Regions from separate parts of the Solidesulfovibrio sp. C21 genome, predicted to be linked through region 1. Evidence: riboswitches for the same ligand, from Rfam matches in the RefSeq annotation. Region 1 holds a riboswitch; each other region holds the start of a gene.
The links. Region 1 has a riboswitch for cobalamin ahead of metE (5-methyltetrahydropteroyltriglutamate--homocysteine S-methyltransferase). Riboswitches for the same ligand answer to the same signal wherever they lie in the genome.

Region 2: linked by a shared signal. The riboswitch ahead of ACMZ6R_RS17025 (ribonucleoside triphosphate reductase) and the one ahead of metE (5-methyltetrahydropteroyltriglutamate--homocysteine S-methyltransferase) in region 1 are both predicted to bind cobalamin.
Region 3: linked by a shared signal. The riboswitch ahead of ACMZ6R_RS05450 (sirohydrochlorin cobaltochelatase) and the one ahead of metE (5-methyltetrahydropteroyltriglutamate--homocysteine S-methyltransferase) in region 1 are both predicted to bind cobalamin.
Region 4: linked by a shared signal. The riboswitch ahead of ACMZ6R_RS04710 (TonB-dependent receptor plug domain-containing protein) and the one ahead of metE (5-methyltetrahydropteroyltriglutamate--homocysteine S-methyltransferase) in region 1 are both predicted to bind cobalamin.

Annotation. Positions count from the first base shown of each region.
Region 1 is NZ_JBLODY010000070.1:1,425-3,614, reverse strand. It holds gene ACMZ6R_RS16520 (glutamine amidotransferase-related protein) at 1-580, shown strand, start outside; cobalamin riboswitch at 756-962, shown strand; gene metE (5-methyltetrahydropteroyltriglutamate--homocysteine S-methyltransferase) at 1,146-2,190, shown strand, end outside.
Region 2 is NZ_JBLODY010000075.1:14,909-17,098, forward strand. It holds gene ACMZ6R_RS17015 (UbiX family flavin prenyltransferase) at 1-77, shown strand, start outside; gene ACMZ6R_RS17020 (hypothetical protein) at 304-567, shown strand; cobalamin riboswitch at 694-908, shown strand; gene ACMZ6R_RS17025 (ribonucleoside triphosphate reductase) at 1,049-2,190, shown strand, end outside.
Region 3 is NZ_JBLODY010000010.1:61,871-64,060, forward strand. It holds gene ACMZ6R_RS05445 (hypothetical protein) at 397-753, shown strand; cobalamin riboswitch at 775-957, shown strand; gene ACMZ6R_RS05450 (sirohydrochlorin cobaltochelatase) at 1,078-1,965, shown strand; gene ACMZ6R_RS05455 (FecCD family ABC transporter permease) at 1,965-2,190, shown strand, end outside.
Region 4 is NZ_JBLODY010000008.1:84,161-86,350, forward strand. It holds gene ACMZ6R_RS04710 (TonB-dependent receptor plug domain-containing protein) at 1-1,017, opposite strand, end outside; cobalamin riboswitch at 1,126-1,323, opposite strand; gene ACMZ6R_RS04715 (LysR substrate-binding domain-containing protein) at 1,463-1,927, opposite strand; gene ACMZ6R_RS04720 (hypothetical protein) at 1,928-2,190, opposite strand, start outside.

The DNA of each region.
Region 1 (2,190 bases):
GGCCGCGCGCGTCCATGAGATGGTCCCGGAGCTCTCGACCGTGACCGTGCCGTATTACGAGGCGAGCATGGCCATGTACGAGGCGCTTGCGAAAAAGCCCGTGGCCATCCTGCTCAGCGGCAACAATGCCGATTACAACGACCTGCCCATGTTCGAATACAACGGCGAATTCGAGATCATTCGCGCCGCGCCGGTCCCCATCCTCGGCATCTGCGCCGGACACCAGATGCTTTCCTTCGCCTCCGGCTACACGCGCGTGCGCTCCATGGGCCGCTCCGATATCTCCGCCATGGAAAAGCCGGCCCGGTACGCGGAGATTCGCACGCTCGTCGACGATCCGCTTTTTAGGGGCCTGCCCCAGCCCTTCACCGCGCCGGAAGTGCATGGCTGGGCCGTGTACGACCCGCCGCAGGGATTTACCGTCGTGGCCAAGTCCACGTATATTCAGGCCGTGCGCAGCCAGGACGGACGCCTGCACGGAACGCAGTTCCATCCGGAAATCAAGGTTTCCTACAACCAGGCGGAAAATGTGCTGCGGCGCTTCCTGCGGGACGCCCTGGCGCAATCAACGCCACGATAAAAGAGATGCATTCCCTTGCCCTCTGTGACGCTCCCCACACCGTGAAACGTTTTGGGGAGGGGAGAGCGCGAGAGGGGGACCCTTTTTTCAAAAAGGGTCCCCCTCTCGCATCCTCTTTCACTCTCCTCCGCCTTCTCCCTCCCCCACCACGTTGACAAGGGGCTGGAATTGGGCCAGTGACGGGTCGATTTGTGGTAAAGGACCTTTCGAGAAACGGAAGACGGTGCGAATCCGTCGCAGACGCGCTGCTGTGATCGGGGTTTGGCGGCGGTTATCCACTAGGTCGGGCGTAAGCCGGCCTGGGAAGGATGCCGCCAGATGCTGACGGTCCCCTCCGGGACCGCCCCGTAAGCCAGAAGACGCCTCGAATCGGTCGGTATCCAGGCCTCGCGACATGGGCCGGAGTGACCGTATATGCCGGACGCGCCCGCGTTTCCGGACCGTCACCCGTGCCCCGTTCCCCGCATCCGCCGGGGGCGGGTTTTTTTTGTTGCGTGCCGTTTGGGGCCCTGCCGGCCGACGTCAACCGCCCGCGAACCACGCGGGCCAACAAGGAGCACGTTGCATGGTGACGCATTCGCTGGGATTTCCCCGCATGGGGCGCAACCGGGAACTCAAGGCCGCCCTCGAAGCATACTGGGCCGGCAGGATCGACGCCGCCGCCCTTGAGGCGCAGGCCGCCGCCTTGCGGCTCTCGCACTGGAAGCTTGCGGGCGAGGCCGGCCTCGATTTGGTGCCGGTCGGCGACTTCTCCCTCTACGACCACATGCTCGACATGGCCTGCCTGCTTGGTGCGGTGCCGGAGCGCTTCGGCCATGCCGGCGGGGAGGCGCCCCTCGACACCTTTTTCGCCATGGCCCGGGGCGTCCAGGACAAAACGCGCGACGTGGCGGCCATGGAGATGACCAAGTGGTTCGACACCAACTACCACTACATCGTGCCGGAGTTCACGCCGGGACAGCGCCTTGCCGTGGTGGGGTCGAAGATCTTCGACGAGGCGCGCCAGGCCGCCACAGCCGGATTCACGGCCAAGGCCGTGCTGCCCGGGCCGTTCACCTTCCTTACGCTCGGCAAGAGCGTTTCTCCCGACTTCGACCGCTTTTCGCTGCTCCCGGACCTGCTCGAGGCCTACCGGGACATCCTCGGCCGTCTGGGCGCGCTGTGCCCCTGGATCGAACTCGACGAGCCCATCCTGGCCCAGGACCTGCCCGAAGCCCTGGCCGGCCCGTTCCGTGAGGCCTACCGTGATCTCGCCAAGGCCGCCGGTCCGGCGAAGGTGATGCTCGCCACCTATTTCGGCGGCATCGCCCACAACCTGTCCTGGGTGGAGGGGCTGCCCCTTGGCGCGCTCCATATCGACTGCGTGCGCGACCCCACACAGATCGCCTTGGTGGCCAAGGCGCTGTCCCCGGAAACCGCCTTGTCGCTGGGGCTCGTGGACGGGCGCAACATCTGGCGCGTGGACGCGGCCGCCGCCCTGGCCCGCATCGAACTCGCGGCGGACCACGTCGGGGCGGCGCGCCTCATGCTCGCGCCGTCGTGTTCGCTGCTGCATTGCCCGGTGGACCTCGAGGCGGAAACCGCCCTCGACCCGACCATCCGCAATTGGA
Region 2 (2,190 bases), on a different contig from region 1:
AGACCGTGGGCAAGATCCTGGACCAGTTCGCCATCCCCCACGACCTCTTCCACCGCTGGGACGGCCGGGAGGGGTGATCCGGCCCGCGCCGGCGGGACGGTGCATACGCAGGGGCGGAAAGGTCGCGGCCCGTGGCTTCCCCGGGCATTTGCCTCCTTGAAAAGCGTACGCATCCGGTTTTCTTATCCGGGGAGAACGTCGCCCCCGGAGAATGGGAACGCCTTGTGCGAGGGAGGAAAAAAACATGCCGTCTAGGCGGGGACGGCGAAATGGTTCATGGAATAACAAAAGGAGGCAGCCATCATGCAAGGCGACCACGAACACCACCATGACCATACTCATGAGCACACCCACGAACACGAGCATGAACACGAGCATCCCGGCATCGGCAAGCACACCCACAAGCATGTCCATGTCCATACCCATGAACATGAACACGAGCACAAGCACCCCCACGAGCACGGCGCGGGGGAAGGCGCGCACGAACACCAGCATACCGGCGAGCACGGCCCTCACGACCATGTCCACCCGGACCACGAGCACGTGCCCCACACCCACGATCACTGAGTGACGCCGCGCCGACGACGGATTTTTTTTTCAAATCGCCCGGAAGCGCCGGGGGCGGCCGACCGAAGCCCGATAGCGGCCGCCCCCGCCCCTCTGAGGCCGATTGACTCTCCCGGCCGCTCCCCCCTATACCATGGCTGCGCTGGCGTCCGTCCTCCCCGGGACGGGCTGCAAAAGAGAACCCGGTGAGACTCCGGGACTGCCCCGCAGCGGTAAGCGAAAACGACCTCCGCCACCAAGCACTGGGCTCCCCGGCCTGGGAAGCGGCGGACAGTAGGCACCCGGTCTGCCGGCCGTCACGTTCGCAAGTCCGAAGACCTGCCAGCGCCCGTCCGCGAAGCCTGTTCGCGGACGAACCGCCAGGGAGCCTCGAGGGAGGGCGACCGGCCTCGCGGCGCATGGGGTGGCGTCGCGGCCGCGCGTCTCTCCTCGGTTCCGTCTCGATATCGCGTAGTGGGAACGCGATATCGCAGGGAATGCCATGCTGGAACCGATGACCAGTTCCGATCTATCTTTCGACACCTTGCCGGAATCCGTAGCGTCCGCTGCGCCGGAACGTGTCGCCGTGGCCGTGCCCATGCGCATCAAAAAGCGCGATGGCAAGGTCGTTCCTTTTGACGGCGAGAAGATTTTCTCCGCCATCCGCCGGGCCGGCGCGGTCACGGGCGAGTTCGAGGACGCCGAGGCCCGGCTGCTCACGGCCCAGGCCGTCAAAGTGCTGTCCCACCGCTTCACCGGCCAGATCCCGGACATCGAACGCATCCAGGACGTGGTGGAGCAGGCCCTGATTTCGGCCAACCACTTCCGCACCATGCGCGCCTACTCGGTCTACCGCGAACAACGGGCTAAGCTGCGCCACGACAAAAAGACCGTGGTGGACGTGGCCGCCTCCATCAACGAATACCTCGACCGCCAGGACTGGCGCGTGGCCGCCAACGCCAACCAGGGCTATTCCCTCGGCGGGCTCATTTTGAACGTCTCTGGCAAGGTGGTGGCCAACTATTGGCTCAACCACGTCTATCCGCCGGAAGTGGGCGCCGCTCACCGCGAAGGCGACCTCCACATCCATGACCTGGACATGCTGGCCGGCTATTGCGCCGGCTGGTCGCTGCGCACGCTGCTGGAAGAAGGCTTAAACGGCGTGCCGGACAAGGTGGAAGCCGACCCGCCGCGCCATCTTTCCAGCGCCGTCGGCCAGATCGTCAATTTTCTCGGTACGCTGCAAAACGAATGGGCCGGGGCCCAGGCCTTTTCCTCCTTCGACACCTACATGGCCCCGTTCGTGCGCAAGGACAGGCTCGATTACGCCGAGGTGCGCCAGTCCATCCAGGAGCTGATCTACAACCTGAACGTGCCGTCGCGCTGGGGCACCCAGACCCCCTTCACCAACCTGACCTTCGACTGGAACTGCCCGGACGACCTGGCCGGCCAGCATCCGCGCATCGGCGGCGAGGAGCTGGAGTTCACCTACGGCGAGCTCCAGGCCGAAATGGACATGATCAACCGGGCCTACATCGACGTCATGACCGCCGGCGACGCCAAGGGACGGGTCTTCACCTTTCCCATCCCCACCTACAATATCACCAAGGATTTTCCCTGGGAGTCGCCCAACGTCGACATTCT
Region 3 (2,190 bases), on a different contig from region 1:
CCCCCTGGACCCCCTTCAAAAACTTTCAAAGGGGATATGGGGGGAGGCACCGGAGGCATCGCGGAAGAGTTGCGTATGGGGCGGCCGCCCCGCGCGGAAAGGGGTCCCCGGGAAGAGAGCGGGTGGGCCCGGACCGGCGGGAAGGCGTCTGGAAAAATGCCAAAACGGCGGGAAGCCGGAGCCGCCCGCCGTGAAAAAATCTGACTCACCAGGAGCCGGTACTACCAGTCCTGGTCCTCGGGTTTGGCTTCCTGCTGCGCCTTGATGACCCGAAGGGCGATGAACACGGAAATAAAGCCGAACAGCACGATGAGACCGGAGAAATCGAATGTCACGGTGAACCTCCCCCAAACGGATGTATTTCGTGAAATAAATCTTTAGCCCCAAAGGGACGCGATGTCCAGATACCCCTGCCGGCCTCGCCCGGTTCCGGCCCTTCTGGCCCTGCTCACAGCGCTTGCCCTGTACGCCGCCACAGCCATGGCCGGCGTCATCACCGTCAAGGACAACACCTACAGTCTCGACGGCGGCAGACCCGTCACCGGGGCCTGGGAAGTGGCCGAAAAAATCGCCGTAGGCAAGGACGTGGCCATCGTGGTCATGGAGGAAAAGGCCAACCCGACCACCATCCAGATCATGCTCCAGCTCCTGGAAAGCCTCCATGTCCCCACGCTGCTCACCAAGCGGGCCGACTACAAGCCCCTGGTCGACCGGGGCGTCATCAAGCCCACCCAAACCCCCGCCTATCCTTGACAGCCGCACCCGCCCCCGGTACTGCGCGGAAACGATCCGGGCGCCCGCATGGGCTCAATAGGGAATCCCGTTTGATTCGGGAGCGGTCCCGCCGCCGTAAGTCCCCCACAGTCGGCTTCCTCGCGCGCCACTGGGAAAACATTCCCGGGAAGGCCGGAGCCGATGGGACAAGCCGGAAGACCTGCCCGGTCGATCACAGGCCAACCCGCCGGCAACGAGGGCTTTTGCCGGCCGGGCGTAAGGACCGGGGCGTCAACCCGTAGCGCGGGGACTACCCGTTACCCTTTTTTATCAAGAGCCCTCCATGCCCATGGAGGTTTTCCCATGCTCCGTTTTCCGCGAGCGCTTTTCGCATTATGGTTGTGTCTGGCCATGGCCGCGCCGGCCCTGGCCGGTCATGAGGCCAAGAAGGAACCCAAAAGGGCCATTGTCGTGGCCGCCTTCGGCACCAGCGTTCCCGAAGCCGCGCCGGCCATCCAGAAAATGGTCGACCGCGTCAAGGCCGCCTATCCCGGCGTGCCCGTTTCGCTTTGCTACACTGCCTCCATGATCCGCCACAAACTGGCCAGGGAAGGCAAGGCCGTGCCGCCTGCGCCGGCCGAAGCCCTGGCCGTGCTGCCCGACAAGGGTGTCACCGACGTGGCCCTTTTCTCCCTGCAAACCATTCCCGGCCACGAGTACGACGACCTCGTGCGTCTGGCCGAGGCCTTCTCCGGCCTGCCCAAGGGGCTGACCCACGTGTCCGTCAGCGCCCCGCTGCTTTTCGCCAAGGAGGATTTCCCGCGCGTGGCCAAGGCGCTGCTCGCTTCGGCTCCCAAGGACCGCAAGCCCGGCGAGGCGCTCGTCTTCGTCGGCCACGGCACCGACCACCCGGCCAACATGGCCTACCCGGCCCTGCAATACACCCTGTGGCAGCTCGACCCCAACGCCTTCGTGACCACGGTCGAGGGTACGCCGAGCTTCGAGAATCTTATCGCGGAGCTCAAAAAGCGCGGCATCAAAAAGGCCTGGCTCATGCCCATGTTCGCCGTGGCCGGGGACCATGCCCATAACGACATGGCCGGCAAGGAAAAGGATTCCCTGGCCTCGCAGCTCGCCGCCGCCGGCATCGCCGCAACGCCCCAGATGCAGGGCAACGGCGACCGTGACGCCGTGGCCGCCATCTGGATGGACCACCTGAAAAAGACCGTGGACGCCCTGCCCGGAAAATAATGCCCCGAAACCGCTTACAAGGCGCGGGAGTGCGCGCCCTGCTCCCGGCCCTGGCCGGGCTGGCCGCCCTGGCGACGGCCTGCCTGGCCGGGGCCTATCCGGCCGGTCCGGGCCAGGTGGCCGCCGTCCTCGGCCGGGCCATGGGCCTGCCCGTGGCCGCCCCGGCCGATCCGGCGCTGACGGCCGTGGTGCTCGACCTGCGCCTGTGGCGGGGGGTGCTGGCCT
Region 4 (2,190 bases), on a different contig from region 1:
GTATTGCCCGCCAAGGGTGAAACGCCCCACTGAAAAGGTGGGGACGGTGACGCGTCCATCCACACCCGCTTGATTCGTTACGAAGGCGCTTTTTTGGTAATAGGGCGTATCGGTATCAGCGTAGTCGTGCTGGTTGACCCAGGTTGCCACTCGCCACTCCACATCATGCAACGGGGTGGCTCCGTTGTAGATGGCGGCGAAGTTCTTCATGGCGTCCTGGATTCTGGCCGTGGGGGTGGGCGCATAGGTGGGGCCGGGATCGCCCACGTCCCAGGCGTTGAAATAATTCCCGAAGATGTGGAAGGTGTGATTTTCCACCGGGGTCAGGGTCGCGGTTCCCGACGCGGCACCGTCATGGTAATCGGTATTGCGGTACTGCCAGCCGCCGCCGGCGTCGTACTGTTCCACGGTGGTCACCCGGCCGGCCAGGGAAAAGCCCAGTCTGCCGTCCGGGCTTCCGCCCTGCAAAGAAGCTCTGGGCTGAAACCGATTGAAGTTGCCGTATTCCGCTTCGGCGGAACCGGAGGGGGGGCCGTTGCCCCGCTTGGTGATGATGTTGATGACGCCGCCCATGGCCGAAGCCCCGTACAGGACCGATCCGGGACCGCGCATGATCTCCACGCGTTCCACGTTATCCAGGGGAATCAGCGCAAGATTGCCCGAGCCGAAGGGGTTGCCGTCCACCAGCACCAGGGTCTTGGCATCCATGTTCGCCCCTGGCGAAACATAGGTGTCGAACCCTCGCAGGCGAAAACTCGTGTAAGCGCCTGGGTACTGAATGGTTGTGCCCGGCGATTTCTGGGCGATCAGTTCGCCCAAGGTGTCCACGCCAAGCTGGTTGATTGTATCCCGGCTGAGCATCTCGACATGGACGGGGACCTCGCTGGCCGGAGCCGGGGTAGCCGTGGCCGTGACGAGCATTTCGGGAAGGTCGAACGTTTCTTCCTGGTTCTCAGCCGCCAGGGCCAGACAGGGCAAGACCATGACAACAGCCAGCGCAGCCAGTGCGCAACGCATAAAAAAACCTCCTGCTTCGTGAAAGAAGAGGAGGGCTCGAGGAAACACAGACACGACATCCCACCAATCAGATGAGATGTTGCCCATGGGTCGGCTCTGCCTCGAAGCCCGCCATGACTTCTCGCAGGCTGGTCTCCCGGCTCAAGGATCGTCCTACTCACCGCGCCTTCCCATCCGCGCCTTTTGCGCGGACAGTGGCTGAGTGCGGTTTTCGTCCCCTTTCACGGTTGCGGGCCAGCGCCGGTTTTTCACCGGACTTCCCATTTAGCCGCATCGCGGATGCGGACCTGCGAGTTCAATAATGCAGAGTAGTTGCCCGGCTCATACAGATATTGTCAAGCCGGATTCCCTCTTGCGCCCTCTCCCGAGGGGACGGGCACCAGCGCTGCCAAGAGTATAGGAGCGTGTAACCTTCGTAGCCAATCAGGAACACACTACCGAGGGTCTATCGATCACGATACGCACGCGCCAAATCCACAAAGGCCCTCAGGTAATCGATGTCGACGTCTGCCTCGCGAATACCGAGGAATATTTTCTTGTCTATGCCTTGCGCTCCCAAGCGCACCGGGAACACGGCAAATTTGCCGGCATTCTCTTCGACCAGCCAACGCGGCAAGGCGGCCACGCCCCGGCCGCTGGCCACCATTTGGAGCATGATCTCAGTGGTTTCAATCCGCTTGTGCTGTTTGGGGATGATGCCGGCAGGCGTGAGGAATCGGGAATAAATATCGAGCCGATCAATGTGGACCGGGTAGGTGATCAAGATTTCCACTGCAAGCTGTTCCGGCTCAATATGGCTCGCTGCGCGCAAGGGGTGGTTCGGCCCGACGACCAGCACCTGCTCATAGTCGAACACCGGCTCGAAATATAAGCCCGTTCCCGCCGCAGCATCGGTCCCAATCCCAGCCATTCAAAAAAGGCTGTAGTGATAACGCGGATGGCCCGGCAGCCGAAGTACCGGCCTTCGTCGCTCAGGCCCCTCGGCTGAGTCACCGCCATGAAGCCGGCTGGCCTCTCTGATCTGCCTGATGGCGCGTTCGCAACGGCGCTGCTCCAACCCGGAGTCGCGAACGATGGTCTTCATATCGATGTCGATAAACCCATTGGCCAGGGTGGGCAGGCCAAGGCACAGGGACGCTAAGTCGAGGTGGGAGAGTAGCGTCTCCAAAACCA